4 regions of the Azonexus caeni genome follow, and region 3 is predicted to be linked to each of the others. Evidence: riboswitches for the same ligand, from Rfam matches in the RefSeq annotation. Region 3 holds a riboswitch; each other region holds the start of a gene.

Region 1 (4,758 bases), on a different contig from region 3:
TCGGAATCCGGTTGGGCAACATAGCCATCGGTGCGGTAATCGCTCGCGGAAAGACGGAAATCGACCACATCCCAGGCCGCACCAACCGCCGCCGAGAACAGTCTGGCGTCGTGAGACCCCGCCCCGATACTCACCTCGGCCCCGGGAGCACCTCGCCAGCGCTTGGGGACGAAGTTCACCACGCCGCCCACCGCGCTCGGTCCGTAAAGCGCGGAAGCCGGCCCCCGGACGATTTCGACCCTTTCCAGATCCTGCAGGTCGAGCACCTGGATACCCTGATGAATGCCCGCGACCGGCGACTCGATCGGCATCCCGTCGATAAGTATCTGGCTGGTCGACCCACCGAAGGAACCACCGACACCGCGCAGGGTAATCCTCGGCAGGGAGGCAGGCGAACCGTAACCGGCAACATCCACCCCCTCGACATTACGCAACAGGTCCAGCGGACTCTGCACCTGCTGGGTGGCAATGTCCTTGCGTCCGACCACGGTCACGCTGGCCGGTACATCCTCGACCCAGCGCTCGGTCCGTGTCGCCGTGACCACCATTTCCGGCAGCACCTTTTCGCTGTGCCCGGCGCGCACGATGACGTAGCTGCTGTCGCCATCCTTGCGGAACTCCAGCCCGGTGCCGGCGAGCAGGCGGCGCAGGGCTTCTTCCAGGCGCATGTCGCCTTTGACTGCGCTGGCCTGGAGCGTGCCGACGACATCGCTGGCGTGGGCGATCTGCACGCCGGCCAGGCTGGCCAGGGCGCGCAATGCGCTGCCTAGCGGCTGGGCGGCAACGTCGACCGGAACGGCGAAGACGGCGCTGCTCTGGAAGGCCAGGAACAAGGCCGTGGCGATGGTGCTGAGAAGAGGCCGGCGCTCGCCGGCGAAGGCTTTTTGAAACACGTGATTTCCCCCTTGGTTGTCTGGCGATGCGCTCGCCTCTCCCCACCAAGACGGATGAATTTGCCCTCTCCCTACCTCTGCCGGGCCAAACGCGACAATATGCCGCATGGAGTGGGGCGGCATCGCCGATTAGCATGCGGCCATGAATGCCACCACTTGTCCGCCTACCGAGCCGCTGGTACTTGATCTCTATCGCAGGCATTTCGACGAGTTGCGGCATTTTCTCGGGCGCCGGCTCGACTGTCCGGAGGCCGGCCGCGATGCCGCGCAGGAAATCTTCCTGCGCCTGCTGATCAATCCGCCGGCTGTCGACATCCGCAATCCGCGCGCCTTCCTGCTCCGCTCGGCACGCAACTTCCTCATCGACCTCGGCCGCGCCGCCCAGAGCCGGCCGCAACTGGTGGTGGTCGATGAGACGGACCCCGGCCTGGTCGACCCGCTCGCCGACCCCGCCCGCATCGTCATGGCCCGCCAGCAATTGCGCCTGCTCGCGACGGGTATCGAAGCACTGCCGGCCAAATGCCGCGAAGTCTTCTTCCTGCATCGCTTCGATACCCTGACGCAAGGCGAGATTGCCGGCCGGCTGGGCATTTCCGCCAAGATGGTGGAAAAACACCTGGCCAACGCCATGCTCCACCTGCGCCGGCTGTGGGCGAAGCATTCGGCCTGAATTGACTGCCCCCGCCCCGCTGCCGACAATGCGGCGCATGTCACCCACCGCCGCCACCTCTACCCCGGAACAGGTGCAGGAAGCCGCCGCCCTGTGGTTTGCCCGCCTGCGTGGCGATGAGGTAGCCGCCAGCACGCGCGCGGAATTCGCCGCCTGGCTGGCGGCCGACCCGGCACACGCCGAGGAATACTCGCTGCTGGAACAACTCTGGGATAACGCCGCCCGCCTGCAAACGCGCCCGCGCAAGTCCGGCCGCGCGCTGGCGACGGCTGCCCTGGCCGCGGCGGCACTGTTCCTCGGCTGGTTCAACCTTGCGCCGCCGACCGACACCCTGCTGAGCACCGTCGCCGGTGAACGGCGGCATGTGCAGCTCGACGACGGCAGCGAGCTCGATCTGGCACCGCAGACGCAGGTTAGCGTGCGTTTCGGCAAGGGGCAGCGGCAGCTCGAACTGGCGCAGGGCAGCATCGCCATCAGCGTCGCCGCCGATGCGCAACGGCCGTTCGAGGTCCTGGCGGGCAGCAGCCGGATTCGCGACATCGGCACCCGTTTCACCGTGGACCGCCGCGCCAACGAATTGCGCGTCGGCGTTGCCGAAGGCATGGTCGAAGTCAGCCCCGGCGATGCGCAACAGACCAGGCAGATACTGCGGGCCGGCGAAGCGCTGACTATCGTCGATGGAGAAATCCGCCCGGTTCTGGCCGTCGACCGCAACAATTTGCTGGCGTGGACCAAGGGCCAGCTGATTTTCGAGGAAGCACCGTTGAGCGAAGTCGTCGCGGCGCTCAACCGCTTCCGCAAGACGCCCATTGTGCTCGGCGACCCGCAGGCCGGCCGCCAACGCATCAGCGGTGTCTTCCTCATCGCTGACGAAGCGACCGCGCCGCTGGCGCTGGCGCGGATTGCAGGGTTGCGCTTCGAGACGCAGGACGGCAGACTCCTCGCCCGCCGCGCCGAAACGCATTGAACGCCCGTTCGGCTTCCCTTGCTTCTGCCCGGCCCCTCGCTTAGCATCCCCGCCTTGAAGTCTCCGGGTGCCTTCCGGCTTTGCCGGCAGGAGAATCGGGAAGGCGGTGCGAATCCGCCACGTGCCCAGCGCTGTAAGGATGACGGGCGATGCACAGGCCACTGCCGCGGCGGGAAGGCGCATCGTGCGGGGGAATCCGAGTCAGAAGACCGGCCGGGAGACGTAACACGGCGCCGTGGACGGGCGCCTTCGCGTTTCCAGAAGGGGAATCCATGGAAAACCAGCTCGCTTTTTCCGACGCCGAACGGGCCGCCGTCTATCGTGCCATCTTCAACCGCCGCGACGTGCGCGGCCAGTTCCTGCCCGACCCGGTCGCCGACGAGCAACTCGCGCGCATCCTGCTGGCGGCGCATCACGCGCCTTCGGTCGGCTTCATGCAGCCATGGAATTTCCTGGTCGTCCGCTCGGCGGACGTGAAGCAGCGGGTACATGACATCTTCCGCGCAGCCAACGCCGAGGCCGAACGAATGTTCCCCGACGAGAAGCGCGAGATCTACAGCAAGCTCAAGCTGCAGGGCATCCTCGACGCACCGATCAACCTGTGCATCACCTGCGACCGCTCGCGCAGCGGCCCGGTGGTGCTCGGCCGCACCCACATGCCGACCATGGACCTCTATTCCAGCGTATGCGCCGTGCAGAACCTGTGGCTGGCCGCCCGCGCCGAGGGGCTGGGCGTCGGCTGGGTCAGCATCTTCCACGAGAAGGCGCTGCAGGACGCGCTCGGCATTCCGCAGCACATCGTGCCGATTGCCTACCTGTGCATTGGCCACGTCAGCCATTTCAAGGACCGCCCGGAACTGGAAAGTGCCGGCTGGCTGCCGCGCCTGCCGGTCGAGGAACTGGTCTTCCACGAACAATGGGGGACGCGCGATTTACCGGAAAATGCCGGATTGACCGCCGCCCTGTCGGCGCTCGCCGCGGCGGAGCGTGGCGCATGAATGGCACTTTCCCGGCCGACCAGCGCGCCGCGCTGCTCGCCCTCCCCGGCGTCGGGCCGACGGTGATCCGCCGCCTCGAAGAGGCCGGCTACGCGCCGCTCGCCCGCCTGGCCGGCGAGGAAACCGCCGTCGTCACGCTGCACATCGCCCGCATGATCGGCTCGACCTGCTGGCACAACAGTCCACAAGCGCGCGCGGCGATCGACGCCGCCATCGCCCTGGCCCGCCAATGGCCGAACTGAACCTGCTCGCCGGCCCCTACGCCATGCCGCTGGCAGCGCTCGCCGCGGTGCTGCTCGACCGCCTGTTCGGCGAAGTGCGACGCTTTCACCCGCTGGTCGGCTTCGGCACGCTGGCGGCGGCGATCGAAAGACGGCTGAACCGGCGCACGATTGCCGGCGGTGTCCTCGGCTGGGCGCTGGCGGTGCTGCCCTGGGTGGTGCTGGCGCTGGCCTTGCGGCCATTGGCACCGTTCGCGGTCGACGTGCTGCTGCTCTATTTTTCGCTCGGCGCGCGCAGCCTGTGCGAGCACGCCGAAGCGGTCGCCCGGCCGCTGCGCGAGGGGCGGCTCGACGAAGCGCGGCAGCGCGTCGGCTGGATCGTTTCCCGCGATACCGCAACACTCGACGAGTCCGGCGTCGCCAAGGCCGGCGTCGAATCGGTGCTGGAAAACGGCAACGACGCGATCTTCGGCGCGCTGTTCTGGTTCGCCCTGCTCGGCGGCCCCGGCGCCCTGCTTTTCCGGCTGGCCAACACGCTCGACGCGATGTGGGGCTACCGCACCGAACGCTACAACCTGTACGGCCGCTGGGCCGCCCGCTGTGACGACGCGCTCAACTGGCTGCCGGCCCGACTGACCGCGCTGAGCTACGCCCTGCTCGGCCGCTGGCGCGACGCGCTCACTTGCTGGCGCGCCCAGGCGCCCGGCTGGGAGAGCCCGAACGCCGGCCCGGTGATGGCGGCGGGCGCCGGCAGCCTCGGTGTGCAATGCGGCGGCGCCGCCATCTACCACGGCCGCGAGGAAATCCGCCCGCCGCTCGGCCGCGGCCCGGCACCGGTCGCCGCCGACCTCGGCCGGGCGATCACGCTGATCCGGCGCAGCCTGTGGCTGTGGCTGGCTGTCCTTTTCCTGATCGGAGCCCTGCATGCTTGACCATGGCGGCCGCCTGCGCGAAGCCGCGGCCCACTACGACATCCCGCTCGCCGACTGGCTCGACCTGTCCACCGGCA
Region 2 (4,758 bases), on a different contig from region 3:
ACGGTAGGCGGCGTAAAGGTTGGCGAGAGTGTAGCCGCTCAGGCCGACGCGCGCATTCGATTTGTACTCGTAGCGCTTGCCGCTCGCCGTCAGCTCGAAGCGCCAGTCCCAGTCGCCGACGCTGCGGGCGACCGCCGCCGCCACCGTGTGCCGGGCCCGACGCGGCAACTGGCGGTGGTTGCTGCGGTCTTCGGCGTCGAGCCAGTCGTGGCTGGCCTGCAGGTCGAAACCGGCCAGCCGCCCTTGCCAGGCAAGCGTCGTTCCCTCGATGCGGGCGTTTTCGACGTTGGTCGGCTGATTCAACGCGCCGACCTTGGTCCACACGATCATGTCCTCGATCCGGTTGAGGTACCAGGTCAGCGAGACGTGCTGGCTGCCATTCTCGTAATGCAACGCCGCTTCCCGGTTGCGCGACGACTCCGGGCGCAGGTCCGGGTTGCCGGCATAGCTGCCGCTCGCCGGATAGTAGAGTTCGTTGAAGGTCGGCGCCTTGAAAGCGGTACCGGCACTCAGGCTGGCCCGCCAGTTCGGCGAGAAGCGGTAGCCATAGGCGAGCGAGCCGGAAGTCTTGTCACCGAACAGCGAATCGTCGTCATGGCGAACCGACGCCTGCAGCCGGTGCGCACCGAAGCCGCGATTCCAGCCGAGCTGCACGGCATCGTTGCGGCGTTCGTCGCGGGCATAGTTGCCGCTGGTGTCAATTTCCTGTTCGAGACGTTCGACGCCGAGCAGGAAATTGCCGAGGCGGCCCTGGATGTCGTGCTGCCAGGCGTATTGCCGCTGTTCGGTGTTGAAACGGCTGTTACGGATGCCGTCCTTGAGGTTGCTCGAATCGTCGATGCTGCGACCGACGCTCAGGCGACTGGTCCATTGATCGCTCAGGGCGTTCTGCAAGACCAGGCTGGCCGCGCCGTTGCGCGTGCTGTTGACCCAGTTCACCTTGGCGCCGGAACCGTCATAGCGGCTGCGCCCCTCGGCATGCAGGATGCTCAGGCCGAGTTCGTGGCCGGGCGCGAACTGGTAACCCAGGCTGCCGGCCGCCGCCCGGTTGCGGAAGCCGTCGCGGTCGGGATTGGCTTTCGGGTCCTTCGGCTTGCTGTTGAAGCCGTCGCTCGCGTCTTCGCTCAGGTTCAGCGCGTAGCGCCAGCTACCCTGGCTGCCGGCCAGCCCGGCGCTGGCCGAGCGGGCGCTATCGCTACCGCCGCCAGCGGTAGCTGAAAACTTCAGCGGCCCGCTGCCACGCCGGGTAAATACCTGGACCACGCCGCCGATCGCTTCGCTGCCGTAGAGCGACGACGCCGACCCGCGGACGATCTCGATGCGCTCGATCTGCGCCGCCGGGATGCGCGACCAGGTCGGCTCGCCGGAAGTCGCCGAGCCGACGCGCATGCCGTCGATCAGCAACAGGACGTGTTTGGGATTGGCGCCGCGGACGTACAAGTAGGACGCTGCGCCCGGGCTGCCGTTGGCCGCCATCTGGATGCCGGGTTGCGCGGCGAGGATCTGTTCCAGGCTGGAATGGCCGGCAGCCTCGATCTCGGCGCGTTCGAGGACGGTCGTATCGGTGAGGACTTCGTCGGCGCGCATGGCCTGACGGGTGGCGGTGACGACGACATCGTCGAGCTTGACGGTTTCGGCGGCGCCAGCGACTGCGACGCAAGCAGCCGGCACCAGGCCCAGCAGGGGCCGGAAACGGATGGACATGATTTTCCCTTTCCCGGCAGGCGTCCCCGCATGCCGGAATGCGTTGAAAAGGAAACGCACGGGCAGGGCGCAGGTCGGGAAACCGGCGCCACCACCCCGTGGCATTTCCGTGAGGCATGGCAGGCCGGTATCCGGGCTCGCAAGTCTTGACGCATCGCCTTCCCAGGTTTCCCCAGTGGCTTCGTGATGCGCCCGCACTTGCTTACCGTTGCGGGGGCAGCAGCGGCTTGGTCTCGGAGAGACGCACCGCTTTCCCGTTTAACCGCATGGAATAAAATTCGCTTACGGCACCTGACAAGTGGGGCATTCTACATCGCCGCTTCAAGCAGCGCGAGCCGGCCTCTGCGCAAAAGCGATAAATCACTTTGAAAATAGCCGCTTAGTCCTTGACCAGACTACATTTATCCCTCTATAGTGCGGCCCATGAATAGCGAACTCGAAGCGCTCGAAACCAAGATCGATCAGGTCGTCGCCCTGGTGCACCAGTTGCGCGCCGAAAACGAAGTCTTGAAAAACCAGATCGCCGCTGCCGAAGCGGAACGCCTGCATTTGCGCTCGACCATGACGGCCGCCCGCGAACGCCTCGAAGGCCTGATCGAACAGATTCCCGAGGATGCCTGATGAGCGGCGAGCAGAATTTTCTCGACGTCAAGATCATGGGCCGCGAGTACCGCGTTGCCTGCCTGCCCGAAGAACGCGATGCCCTGCTGGCGGCGGTCGACATGGTCGACGGCAAGATGCGCGACATCGCCCAGCGCACGCGCAGCACGATCGCCGAACGCGTGGCGGTGATGGCGGCGCTCAACATCGCCCACGAGCACCTGGGCCAGCCCGTGCCGGAAGACAACCAAGAAACGGTTGCGTCGCCGGAAACGAAGCGTAGAATCGAAGCCATGGGAGCACGGTTGGATGCCGTGCTGGCACCCCAGCAGCAACTGGACTTCTGACCGGTTGCGGGGTGGCCCGCCGAGTGTCCCCTGCGGTGTTTGTTAAGGCCATATATTCCTTGAACCAATGCTGATTGGCATCGGTTGCGGACCAGAAACCCGCTGTTGTGCGCGTTCTTCGTCGAACGTGCCTGATGCGGAAGGAAAGCAGCCACTCTGAACCCAGGTTCAGGATGCCGGCCTGACGGCACTCGCGGGGGCTTTTTTTGACAGGTGGCAGCTGGTCTGCCACCTGTTTTCATTTTGTGACCGGAAGATGCAGTACTGGCTGATGAAATCGGAACCGGACGAGGTTTCGATCGACGACCTGGCGGCCGCGCCGCAACGCGCCTTTCCGTGGACCGGGGTGCGCAACTACCAGGCGCGCAACTTCATGCGCGACGCCATGCAGCCCGGCGACCTCGCCTTCTTCTACCATTCCGGCTGTAAAGAACCGGGCATCGCCGGCATCTGCGAAATCTGCTCGGACAGCTATCCGGATCCGACCCAGTTTTCCGCCACCGACAAGTATCACGACCCGAAATCGACACCCGAACAGCCGCGCTGGTGGCTGCGCGACGTGCGTTTCGTCAGCCGCTCCCGGCTGCTCGGTCTCGGCGAGCTGCGCCGCCATCCGGAACTGGCCGGCATGCGCGTGCTGGCACGCGGCAACCGGCTGTCGATCACGCCGGTGACGGCTGCGGAGTGGCAGTTCATCACCGGGCAACTGCTTGCCCCCAGCAATTAGGAATCGACACACATGACCCCGGAATGGATTCTGGCCTACCTGGCCCTCGGCGCCTTCGTCGGCTTTTTCGCCGGGCTGCTCGGCGTCGGCGGCGGCGGCATCATGGTGCCGGTGCTGACGACGATGTTCGCGGCGCAGGGCTTTCCCCACGAACATCTGGTTCATGTCGCGCTCGGCACTTCGATGGCGGCCATCGTCGTCACCTCGATCTCCAGCCTGCGCGCCCACCACGCGCACGGCGCCGTGCGCTGGGACATCGTGCGCGGCATCGCACCCGGCGTTCTGCTCGGCACTTTCGCTGGCACCTTCGTCGCCTCGCGGGTGGCAAGCGCGCCGCTGGCGATCTTCTTCGGCTGCTTCATGGCCTACGTCGCCCTGCAGATGATCCTCAACGTCAAGCCCAAACCCTCCCGCGAACTGCCGGGCCCGCTCGGGCTGGCCGGGGTCGGCGGCTGCATCGGCATCGTCTCGGCGCTGGTCGCCATCGGCGGCGGCTCGCTGTCGGTGCCGTTCATGACCTGGTGCAACGTCAAGATGCAGAACGCCATCGGCACCTCGGCGGCGATCGGCCTGCCGATCGCGCTCGCGGGCGCCGCCGGCTACCTGATCAACGGCTGGGGCAGTACCGGCCTGCCCGACTGGTCGATCGGCTTCGTCTATCTGCCGGCGCTGGTCGCCGTCAGCCTGGTGTCGACCTTCACCGCGCCGCTCGGCGCCCGCCTTGCCCACCGACTGCCGGTGGCAACCTTGAAGAAGATCTTCGCCGCCGTCCTGGTCCTGCTGTCGACGAAGATGCTGCACACGGTTTTTGGCGGCTGATCAGCGCGCCTTGAACTGCGGCTTGCGCTTTTCGAGGAAGGCGGCCAGCCCCTCGCGGTAATCCTCGGTGTCGAGAAAGGCGAAGGAGGCGGCCTTTTCCGCATCGCTCAGCGGCCGGCCATCCTGCAGGCGACGGATCCACTGCTTGTGCCAGCCGGCAACCAGCGGCGCACCCTGGCAGATGCGGCGGGCAGTGGCATAAGCTTCGTCGCAGACCTGAACATCCGGCACGACACGCGTCAGCAGCCCCTTTTCGTACGCCTCACGGGCGCCAAGGATGCGCCCTTCGAGCAGGATTTCCTTGACCACTGCGGCACCGGCCAGGCGCAGCAAACCTTCCATTTCGCCGGGATACATCGAGAAGCCGAGCTTGTTGATCGGCGCGCCGAACTTGGCGCTCTCGCCGGCAATCCGCAGATCGCAGGCGCCGGCGATTTCCAGACCGCCGCCGATGCAGGCGCCCTGGATCAACGCCACCGTCGGGTGCGGCGAATCGGCGATGGCGTTGAGCGCTGCAGCAACTTCGCCGTGATAGAGCAACGCCTGTTCGAGTGTGGTCCG
Region 3 (4,758 bases):
CACCCGGCGCTGGCGGCCATCGACCCGCGCCGCGGCCTGCCGCCAGTCGCGGGAAAACTGCGCGACGCGGCGCTCGATGTCGGCCACCCCGGCCGCTTGTCCGACCTCGCGCAACATGGCCTCGACCCCCGCCATGCCACGAAAACCGCCCACCCGAACGGCCCGCGCGCCGGGCGGCGTGGCCGACTCGACGGTTGCCTCGGCGGTCCATTCGGAATAGATGACGACATCGGGCTCCAGATCGGCCATCGCCGCGGCGTCCGGGTCCTTGACGCCGCCGGTATGCGCGAGCGGCAGCCGGTCGTAACGGCTGACGCCGACGATGCAATCACCCCGCCCCAGCCAGTCCAGCGCCCGGCTGATGTAGGGCGACTGGCTGATGATGCGCGGACAATCGGCCGCCTGGGCGAAGTTGGCGAGCAGCGCCAGGGCGAGGGGTAGCCAGGTTTTGAGGGGGGAGTTCATTGGCAGGCCTCGCAAGTCGGATCATCGATGGCGCAGAACTTCGGCGCCTCTTCCTGCACCACGGCATCGTCGCGTCCGCCGGCCTTTTCCGCCTGGCTGGCGCCCAGCGTGCGCAGGTAGTAGGTGGTTTTCAGGCCGCGCTTCCACGCCAGTTTGTAGATTTCGTCGAGCTTCTTGCCCGAGGGCAGCGCCAGGTAGAGGTTGAGCGATTGCGCCTGGTCGATCCATTTCTGGCGGCGGGCGGCGGCTTCGATCAGCCACACCGGGTCGATCTCGAAGGCGGTGGCGTAGCGCGCTTTCAGCTCGTCGGGCACGCGGTCGATGCGGGCGAGCGAGCCGTCGAAGTACTTGAGGTCGGCGACCATCACTTCGTCCCACAGGTCGAGTGCCTTGAGGTCACGCACCAGCGCTTCGTTGACCACGGTGAATTCGCCGGAAAGGTTGGATTTGACGTAGAGGTTCTGGTAGGCCGGCTCGATGCTGGCCGAGACGCCGACGATGTTGGAGATGGTCGCGGTTGGCGCAATGGCGACGCAGTTGGAGTTGCGCATGCCGTGGCGGGCGATGCGCTGCTTGAGCGCGTCCCAGTCGAGGTGGCTGCCACGATTGAGTTCAACGGCCTCGCCGCGCCCGGCTTCGAGCAGCGCGATGCTTTCGTGCGGCAGGATGCCGCGCTCCCACAGGCTGCCGGTGAAGCTGGAGTAGCGGCCGCGCTCCTTTGCCAGTTCGGTCGACGCCCAGTAGGCTTGGTAGCAGACGGCTTCCATGCTGCGGTCGGCGAATTCGACGGCTTGCGGCGAGGCGTAGGCGATACCCAACTGGTACAGGCAATCGGCAAAGCCCATGATGCCCATGCCGACCGGGCGGTGGCGCAGGTTGGCGTTGCGCGCCTTGGGCGTCGCGTAGAAATTGATGTCGACGACGTTGTCGAGCATGCGCATGGCGGTGCTCACGGTGCGGGCCAGTTTTTCCTGATCCAGCGCGCCATCCTTCAGGTGCGCCAGCAGATTGACCGAGCCGAGGTTGCACACCGCCGTTTCCGAATCCGAGGTGTTCAGCGTGATTTCGGTGCACAGGTTGCTGGAATGGACGACGCCGACGTGCTGCTGCGGCGAGCGCAGGTTGCAGGCGTCCTTGAAGGTGATCCACGGGTGCCCGGTCTCGAACAGCATGGTCAGCATCTTGCGCCACAGCTGCACGGCGGGAATCTTCTTGTGCAGCTTCAACTGGCCGGCGGCGGCCTTGGCTTCGTAGGCTTCATACGCCTCGACGAAAGCACGGCCGGACTTTTCGTGCAGGTCGGGCGTATCAACCGGCGAGAACAGCGTCCACTCGCCACCGGCGATCACCCGCTGCATGAACAGGTCGGGAATCCAGTTGGCGGTGTTCATGTCGTGCGTACGGCGGCGCTCGTCGCCGGTGTTCTTGCGCAGTTCGAGGAATTCCTCGATGTCGAGGTGCCAGGTTTCCAGGTAGGCGCAGACGGCGCCCTTGCGCTTGCCGCCCTGGTTCACGGCGACCGCCGTGTCGTTGACCACCTTGAGGAAGGGAATCACGCCCTGACTCTGGCCGTTGGTGCCCTTGATGCGGCTGCCCAGCGCGCGCACCGGCGTCCAGTCGTTGCCCAGGCCGCCGGCGTACTTCTGCAGCAGCGCGTTTTCCTTGATCGACTGGTAGATGCCGTCGAGGTCGTCGGCCACCGTCGTCAGGTAGCAGGACGACAGTTGCGAATGCAGGGTGCCGCTGTTGAACAGGGTCGGCGTCGAGCACATGAAGTCAAAGCGGGAAATCAGATCGTAGAACTCGATGGCGCGCGTTTCGCGGTCGATTTCGTTCAAGGCCAGGCCCATCGCCACGCGCATGAAGAAGAGCTGCGGCGTTTCGATGCGCCGGCCCTCTGTATGCAGGAAATAGCGGTCGTAAAGGGTTTGCAGGCCGAGGTAGCCGAACAGCTGGTTGCGCTCGGGCTTGAGCGCGGCGGCCAGGCGCTCCAGGTCGTAGTCGGCCAGGCGCGGGTCGAGCAGTTCGGCGGCGATGCCGCGGGCGATGAATTTCGGGAAATAGTCGGCGTCGACCGCGGGATTTTGCGCCGCCTCGGCGCCGACCGCCTCTTCGTTCAGACTGGCCAGCAGCAGGCGGGCGGTGGCGTAGTCGTAGCCCGGTTCGCGCTCGATCAGCGTGCGCGCGGCGAGGATCAGCGCCTGCTGGACGTCGGCCAGGGCGACGCCGTCGTAGAGGTTGCGCAAGGCGTGGTCGAGGATGCTGCGCGCCGACACCTGCTCGCCCAGCCCGGCGCAGGCGGCCTCGCAGCGACGCAGCAGCGCCGCCACGTCGAGCGGCCGGCGTTCGCCATCGACCGTCACATGCAGTTGCGGCACGCCCTGCACTTCCGCCAGCGTGGCACGCTCGGCAGAACGCCGCTCGCGGTAGAGCACGTAGGCGCGGGCGACGTCGTGTTCGCCGGAGCGCATCAGCGCCAGCTCGACCTGGTCCTGGATGTCCTCGATATGCACCGTGCCGCCGTCCGGCAGACGGCGGGTCAGCGAGCGGACGACGGCCTCGGTGAGCTGGGCGACGACTTCGCGCACCCGCGACGAGACGGCGCTCTGGCTGCCCTCGACGGCGAGAAAGGCCTTGGTCATGGCCACCGAGATCTTCTCGGCGTTGAAGCCGACGACGGCGCCGTTGCGGCGAATGACCTGGAGGGCCGCCGTGCTGTGGGCGGAAAGATCGGAAAGACGGGCTAGGACGTTGGCGGACAAGGCGATTCTCCGGCATGGGGGGCGGAGAACCGGGACAGCGTGCGCCGGGCAAGACGAACGCCGCCGCGGGCAAAACCCGTTGCGACCTGCGACTCACGAACGAAAACCGGCTGCGACACGCTCATACCTTTCGCCAGGGACACCCCGCCCCATCGTTGGTTGGAAGGACGTTACGGCAGGTCTCCTGGCTCTCGGCTCAACGCTTTCCACCGCCTTCCCGGTACGAAACCAGTGGCAAAGATGGGTGGAACGCTCGCCGATGACAGTTGCGGGGGCAGCCCCGGATTCAAGGTCACAGACCTTTCACCGGATTCCCTTTTGATCCCTTGCGGGAACCGTCAACGCGGCGAAGTCTAGCTTCGCGTCATTGCCGCGTCAAGGCGCGGACACCATATTTAGTGCCCAGCAGAGCAATTTCAACTAACTGTAGTAAGCAAACCTCAAGCAGGCACAGACCGGAATATCGCGTAATTCAATTCGCAATAGTTAACTGAAACAATCCGTTGTTTATTAAACGAATTTTTGCATTGCAACAATCAGCAGGCTTCCGTTATAAATTGCGCTTTACTAATTATTAATTTTTGCCAACCCATCAACACACGCAGGAGACAGCACGTGACCAACCCGTACGCCAACGGCCTCGACAAGAATCCGGCCAACTACGTCCCGCTTTCCCCCCTCACCTTCCTCGAACGCTCCGCCTTCATCTACCCGAAGCGGATCTCGGTGATCCAGGGCGAGCAGCGCTACACCTGGAAGGACAGCTACGCGCGCTGCCGCCAGCTCGCCTCGGCGCTGCAGCAACGCGGCATCGGCAAGGGCGACACGGTGGCGGCGATGCTGCCCAACAGCAACGCCATGTTCGAATGCCATTTCGGCGTGCCGATGAGCGGCGCCGTGCTCAACACGCTGAACACCCGCCTCGACGCCGAAGCCATCGCCTTCATGCTGACCCACGGCGAAGCCAAGGTGCTGATCACCGACCCGGAATTCTCGGCCGTCATCAAGGACGCCCTGGCCCTGCTCGAAGGGCCGAAGCCGCTGGTCATCGACAGCCTCGACCCCGAGTTCACCGGCGGTGAAGCGCTCGGCGAAATCGACTACGAAACCTTCATCGACAACGGCGACCCGGAATTCGCCTGGGAACTGCCGGCCGACGAATGGGACCCGATCACCCTCAACTACACCTCGGGTACCACCGGCAACCCGAAGGGCGTCGTCTATCACCACCGCGGCGCCTACCTGAACGCCGCTTCCAACATCATCTCCTGGGGCATGCCGCCGCACTCGGTCTATCTGTGGACGCTGCCGATGTTCCACTGCAACGGCTGGTGCTTCCCGTGGACACTGGCCGCCAACGCCGGCACCAACGTCTGCCTGCGCAAGGTCGATCCGACGCTGATCTTCGGCCTGATCAAGGAACACAAGGTGACCCACATGTGCGGCGCACCGATCGTCTACGGCATGCTGATCAACGCCCCGGCCGAGCTCAAGACCGGCATCGAACAGACGGTCAACGGCCTGATCGCCG
Region 4 (4,758 bases), on a different contig from region 3:
CCAATCAAAGAACCATTTTTTTTGCCCATGTATGCTTAAATATGCCCAAGGTCGCAAAAGTTGGTGAACTAGCATTATCGAGCCCAATACGCCAAAAGATTACAGAATTGATCGTCAAGTTTTTCGCAGGAGGATGGCAAAGGGTTAGGCAAGTTAAATGTATTACGTTTTATGTATTTTTCTGTAAGAACGCTGTTTGTTTCGCAGTCAAATTTTGCGGAAGAGCGCTGCCCCTCTAAACCAGTCCAAGTAAACTTGGCAACAGAATATTTTTTCAATGCTCCTGTGCTACAGACTGTCTTAACAACATCAAAGACTTTACCATTTAGCCCTTTCCCTGTCGGGGTAAGAAGCAACTTGGTTTTTTTGGGAACGGTGAATTCGTTTTGATCAAACCCCTTAACCGCTGACTCCTCTTTTGATAATTCAATCTCGCCCAATATACCTTTCTTTAAGTCACGCAAGAGATCATCTGACGGAACTCCGTTTAGATTTGTAGTTGCGAAAACATTAACTGTTTTGTATTTTCCATCATTTATTTCCCCTGAAGGGTCGTTCCGACTGTAACGATTCGAAATCGAGATGAATTTAAAAAGGTGACGGATATACGAATTGATGAAATACAATCCCACGTGAGGAATAGACTCGACGGCTGCCAAATATTGATTTCCATTTTTTTCTCTAGGCATGATGGAAATTGCGATATGGCATGAATGTTCACTTCCCTCGCCGTTATTCTTTTCGATAATTCTACGTGGCACCGCAGGTTCATTAGCAAGAGGGTCGGAAAGAACTTCGTCTGGGCGGCGCTGGTCGGAAATAGCCAAAAGCAAGAACAGATAGACCTTCCCCGAAACGGTTTGAATTTTTGCATCGAGAAGGTATGTCGCGACTTTTCCTTTTTTGTATGTACGTACGAGAGGGCGTTTTGCATTTAATTGAAAATCGACGCAGTCGTTTGCAAGTAACTCCATTGTTGGCGGTGTAAAAGGAAAGGTCGCTAGCTCTTTTGAGCGCGAGCGAGCTCGTACGTTTACAACCAATTCCATCATTGATGCGTCACGCTCGTCTCTTGAATACATGCATAACCTCGTTTGTATTGATGATCAGAACAAATGTTGTAGGTTTTTCAGCTTTGACGCAACATGAATACATCATTCGTTCGTTTTTTGACATCACTTTGCATTGCTCTGCTGGGATCAATCTCCTCACTTCGCTCCGGCCTAGGCTTTTCTCAATCATAGAGACCATCTCTACTTCAATCGCCACCGAGCCCGCCCCCGCTTCCCCGAAACAGGCTGGCAGACCGGCGTTTCCCGGCATGCGGTTTCCTTCTGCAGGATGCCGGTGTTAGAATCGCCTCCGCTTTTAGGTACCCGTTTCGCATTGCGGATCGGGTTTAAACGGGAAGCCGGTGCGTCACCTCGTGTGGCAATTCCGGCGCAGCCCCCGCTGCTGTAGGCCTGACGACCCTGTTTTTGCCACTGTGTGTTCGCACACGGGAAGGTGCAGGGAAGGATGACGGCGAGCCAGAAGACCGACCTTTGAGCCAGGTAGTGCCATTCTCCGGGGTGATGGGAGCGGTTCTGAGACAGATGCGCGCGTGCTGGGCACGCCCTGACTTTCTCCGATTCGTGCTGATTTTCCCCGGGGGTTTCATCGCTTCGGGGAGGAAGTCATGCACATCATGGAAGGTTTTTTGCCGGTGGACCATGCCATCGGCTGGTCGCTGGCGTCGGCGCCGTTTCTTGCCTGGGGCGTGCATTCGGTGCGCCGGCAATTGCAGGCGCAGCCGGAGCAGCGCATGTTGCTCGGCGTTGCCGCCGCCTTTGCTTTTGTCCTCTCCGCGCTCAAGCTGCCGTCGGTCACCGGTAGTTGCTCGCATCCGACCGGCGTCGGGCTCGGCGCGCTGTTGTTCGGGCCGCTGGCGATGGTGCCGGTCGGTTTCGTCGTCCTGTTGTTCCAGGCGCTGCTGCTGGCGCATGGCGGGCTGACGACGCTGGGCGCCAACGTCTTCTCGATGGCCATCGTCGGGCCTTTCGTCGCCTTTGGATTGTTCCGCCTCGGTCGCCGCTGCGGCCTGTCGCTCGCCGTCTGCGTGTTCGCCGCCGCCTGCCTCGGTGATCTCGCCACCTATCTGACCACTGCCATCCAGTTGGCCTGGGCCTTTCCCGATCCGGCCGGCGGTTTTGCCGCTTCCTTGCTCAAGTTCGGCGGCATCTTCGCGATCACGCAGATTCCGCTGGCGATCAGCGAAGGGCTGCTGACGGTGCTCGTGGTCAATACCCTGACCCGCTTCAACGCTCAGGAACTGCAAGGCTTGCCGCTGTTTGCCGGAAACGGGGGCAAGGCATGAAGAAGCAGAATCTGTTGATTTTGGCCGCCGTTGTGCTGTTGACCGTGCTGCCGCTGTGGCTGGTGCCTTATCTGGGCATCGGCGGCGCCGACGGCGAGCGGTTTGGCGGCGCCGACGACAAGGCGCAGCAGGCCATCGCTGCCGTCGCGCCGGGTTACCAGCGCTGGTTCGAGCCGCTGCTGGAGCCGGCCAGCGGCGAGATCGCCTCGCTGTTGTTCGCCTTGCAGGCGGCGCTGGGGGCCGGCGTTATCGGTTACTGGCTGGGTTGCGCGGTGACCCGCGACAAGCTGCGCAAACAGGGCGAAACGCGGGAGCAGGCGCCGCATGCTGATTGAGCAGGCGGCCTACGCCAACCGCTGGCGTGGCGTCAGCCCGGCGGCCAAGGCGGCGTTCGCGCTGGCCGGGTTGCTGGCGGCCTTTGCCGCGGTGTCGCCGGGCGCGGCGCTGCGCCTGGCCCTGTGTTCCGCCGTGCTGACCTGCGTCGGTGCCGGCGTGCCGGCGGGCCTTTACCTGCGCGTTGCGGCGCCGGCGGTGGGTTTTCTTGGTTTGTCCTGCGTCGGGCTGCTGGTGGCGGTCGATCCCGACAGCGGCTGGCGCTGGGCGCCGGAAGCCTGGCCGCAGGTCGCCGCGCTGGCCGGCCGCTCGCTCGCCGCGCTGGCGGCTTTGCTCGGGCTGGTGCTGACGACGCCGCTGTCCGACCTGATCGCGCTGCTGCGCCGCCTGCGTTGCCCGGCCGTGCTGCTCGACCTGATGGTGCTCTGCTACCGCATGCTCTTCGTTTTCTCGCAAGCCGTGCATGAGGTGCGCACGGCGCAGCAGGCGCGCCTGGGCGATGCGACGCTGCGCCACAGCCTGCGCTCGCTTGGGCAACTCACGGCCAATCTGGCGCTGCAGGTCTGGCAGCGCGCGCTGGCCCTGCATCTGGCGGCGCTGGCGCGCAACGGCGACGGCAGCCTGCGCTTCCTGACGCCGCAATTCGCCCACGCCGGGCGCGACACTGCGCTCGCCGTGCTGGCCGGCGGCGGGCTGCTGATGCTGGCGCGGTGGCCATCCTGATGCTGCTCGAAGCCATCTCGCTCAGCCACCGCTACGCCGACGGCAGCCTCGGCCTCGACGGCTGTTCGCTGGCCATCCGCCGTGGCAGCCGCAATGCGCTGCTCGGCGCCAATGGTTCCGGCAAGACCACCTTGCTCATGCATTGCAACGGCCTGCTGCAACCGAGCGCCGGCAGCCTGCGTTTTGCCGGCGCGCCGCTCGACATGAGCCGCGCCGGGCTGGCCGCCTTGCGCCGGCGGGTCGGGCTGGTTTTCCAGAACCCGGACCGGCAGTTGTTTTCGGCCAGCGTCGTCGAGGACGTCTCCTTCGGCCCGCTCAATCTCGGCCTCGACGAGGCGACGGTGCGCGGGCGCGTCGACGAGGCGCTGGCGGCGGTCGGCATGGCCGAACACGCCAATCGCCCGGTGCATCACCTCAGCTTCGGCCAGAAAAAGCGGGTGTGCATTGCCGGCGTGCTCGCCATGCAGCCGGACGTGCTGCTGCTCGACGAGCCGATGGCCGGACTCGACGCCGCCATGCAGCACGAACTGCTGGCCGTGCTCGACCGCCTGGCGGGGCAGGGCATCACCATCGTGCTGTCCACGCACGACGTCGATTTCGCCTATCGCTGGGCCGACGACATCCATTTGCTCGCCGCCGGCCGCTGCCTCGCGGCCTTCGCCGCCGCCGAACTGCCGGCGCAGGCCGCGGCGCTGAAACAGGCCGGGCAGCCGCTGCCGGCGGTGGTCGCGCTGCAAGGCGCGCTGGCCGCGCGCGGCATCGCCGCCGGCGCACCGGCCCGCAGCCTGGATGCGCTGCTGGCGCAACTTTCCCTGGAGGAAGCTCGATGAAATTTTGCCGATTTTGGCGGTTGACCGTGGGATTTTGCCGATGAGCGGCAAGATCTGGTTTGTCGGCGCCGGCCCCGGCGATCCCGACCTGATCACCGTCAAGGGGCGCAAGCTGCTCGAACAGGCCGGCGCCGTGCTCTTCGCCGGTTCGCTGGTCGATCAGGCGGCGACGCTGTACGCGCCGGCCGGCTGCGAGATTCGCGACTCCAAGGACATGACGCTCGAAGAGATGACCGACTGGCTGCTCGCCGCCGCCGCCCGGCATGCAACCGTGGTCCGCCTGCAAACCGGCGACCCCGGCCTCTACGGCGCGCTGATCGAGATGACCCGCCCGCTCACCGCCGCCGGCATAGCCTGGGCGGTGGTGCCCGGCGTCTCGTCGGCGATGGCCTCGATGGCGGCGGCCGGCGAAACGCTGACCCTGCCGGAAGTGACGCAGACGGTGATCCTCACCCGCGTTGCCGGGCGCACGCCGATGCCGCCGGGCGAAGAACTTGAAGCCCTGGCCGCACACCA

The links. Region 3 has a riboswitch for cobalamin ahead of ACLIIZ_RS04520 (ribonucleoside-diphosphate reductase subunit alpha). Riboswitches for the same ligand answer to the same signal wherever they lie in the genome.
Region 1: linked by a shared signal. The riboswitch ahead of bluB (5,6-dimethylbenzimidazole synthase) and the one ahead of ACLIIZ_RS04520 (ribonucleoside-diphosphate reductase subunit alpha) in region 3 are both predicted to bind cobalamin.
Region 2: linked by a shared signal. The riboswitch ahead of ACLIIZ_RS01585 (TonB-dependent receptor domain-containing protein) and the one ahead of ACLIIZ_RS04520 (ribonucleoside-diphosphate reductase subunit alpha) in region 3 are both predicted to bind cobalamin.
Region 4: linked by a shared signal. The riboswitch ahead of ACLIIZ_RS01685 (energy-coupling factor ABC transporter permease) and the one ahead of ACLIIZ_RS04520 (ribonucleoside-diphosphate reductase subunit alpha) in region 3 are both predicted to bind cobalamin.

What each region holds. Positions count from the first base shown of each region.
Region 1 covers NZ_JBKJAD010000027.1:43,212-47,969, reverse strand. Annotated here, with positions in the region: gene ACLIIZ_RS18905 (TonB-dependent receptor) at 1-893, opposite strand, end outside; gene ACLIIZ_RS18900 (RNA polymerase sigma factor) at 1,036-1,563, shown strand; gene ACLIIZ_RS18895 (FecR family protein) at 1,601-2,530, shown strand; cobalamin riboswitch at 2,579-2,762, shown strand; gene bluB (5,6-dimethylbenzimidazole synthase) at 2,803-3,528, shown strand; gene ACLIIZ_RS18885 (hypothetical protein) at 3,525-3,770, shown strand; gene cbiB (adenosylcobinamide-phosphate synthase CbiB) at 3,758-4,681, shown strand; gene cobD (threonine-phosphate decarboxylase CobD) at 4,674-4,758, shown strand, end outside.
Region 2 covers NZ_JBKJAD010000001.1:358,231-362,988, reverse strand. Annotated here, with positions in the region: gene ACLIIZ_RS01585 (TonB-dependent receptor domain-containing protein) at 1-1,704, opposite strand, end outside; cobalamin riboswitch at 1,810-2,014, opposite strand; gene ACLIIZ_RS01580 (hypothetical protein) at 2,128-2,325, shown strand; gene ACLIIZ_RS01575 (cell division protein ZapA) at 2,325-2,651, shown strand; RNA gene ssrS (6S RNA) at 2,676-2,855, shown strand; gene ACLIIZ_RS01565 (EVE domain-containing protein) at 2,923-3,378, shown strand; gene ACLIIZ_RS01560 (sulfite exporter TauE/SafE family protein) at 3,391-4,197, shown strand; gene ACLIIZ_RS01555 (enoyl-CoA hydratase/isomerase family protein) at 4,198-4,758, opposite strand, start outside.
Region 3 covers NZ_JBKJAD010000002.1:296,096-300,853, forward strand. Annotated here, with positions in the region: gene ACLIIZ_RS04515 (ABC transporter substrate-binding protein) at 1-465, opposite strand, end outside; gene ACLIIZ_RS04520 (ribonucleoside-diphosphate reductase subunit alpha) at 462-3,227, opposite strand; cobalamin riboswitch at 3,385-3,582, opposite strand; gene ACLIIZ_RS04525 (acyl-CoA synthetase) at 3,843-4,758, shown strand, end outside.
Region 4 covers NZ_JBKJAD010000001.1:376,509-381,266, reverse strand. Annotated here, with positions in the region: gene ACLIIZ_RS01695 (hypothetical protein) at 75-1,082, opposite strand; gene ACLIIZ_RS01690 (hypothetical protein) at 1,060-1,323, opposite strand; cobalamin riboswitch at 1,354-1,560, shown strand; gene ACLIIZ_RS01685 (energy-coupling factor ABC transporter permease) at 1,679-2,356, shown strand; gene ACLIIZ_RS01680 (energy-coupling factor ABC transporter substrate-binding protein) at 2,353-2,691, shown strand; gene cbiQ (cobalt ECF transporter T component CbiQ) at 2,681-3,412, shown strand; gene ACLIIZ_RS01670 (energy-coupling factor ABC transporter ATP-binding protein) at 3,400-4,242, shown strand; gene cobM (precorrin-4 C(11)-methyltransferase) at 4,283-4,758, shown strand, end outside.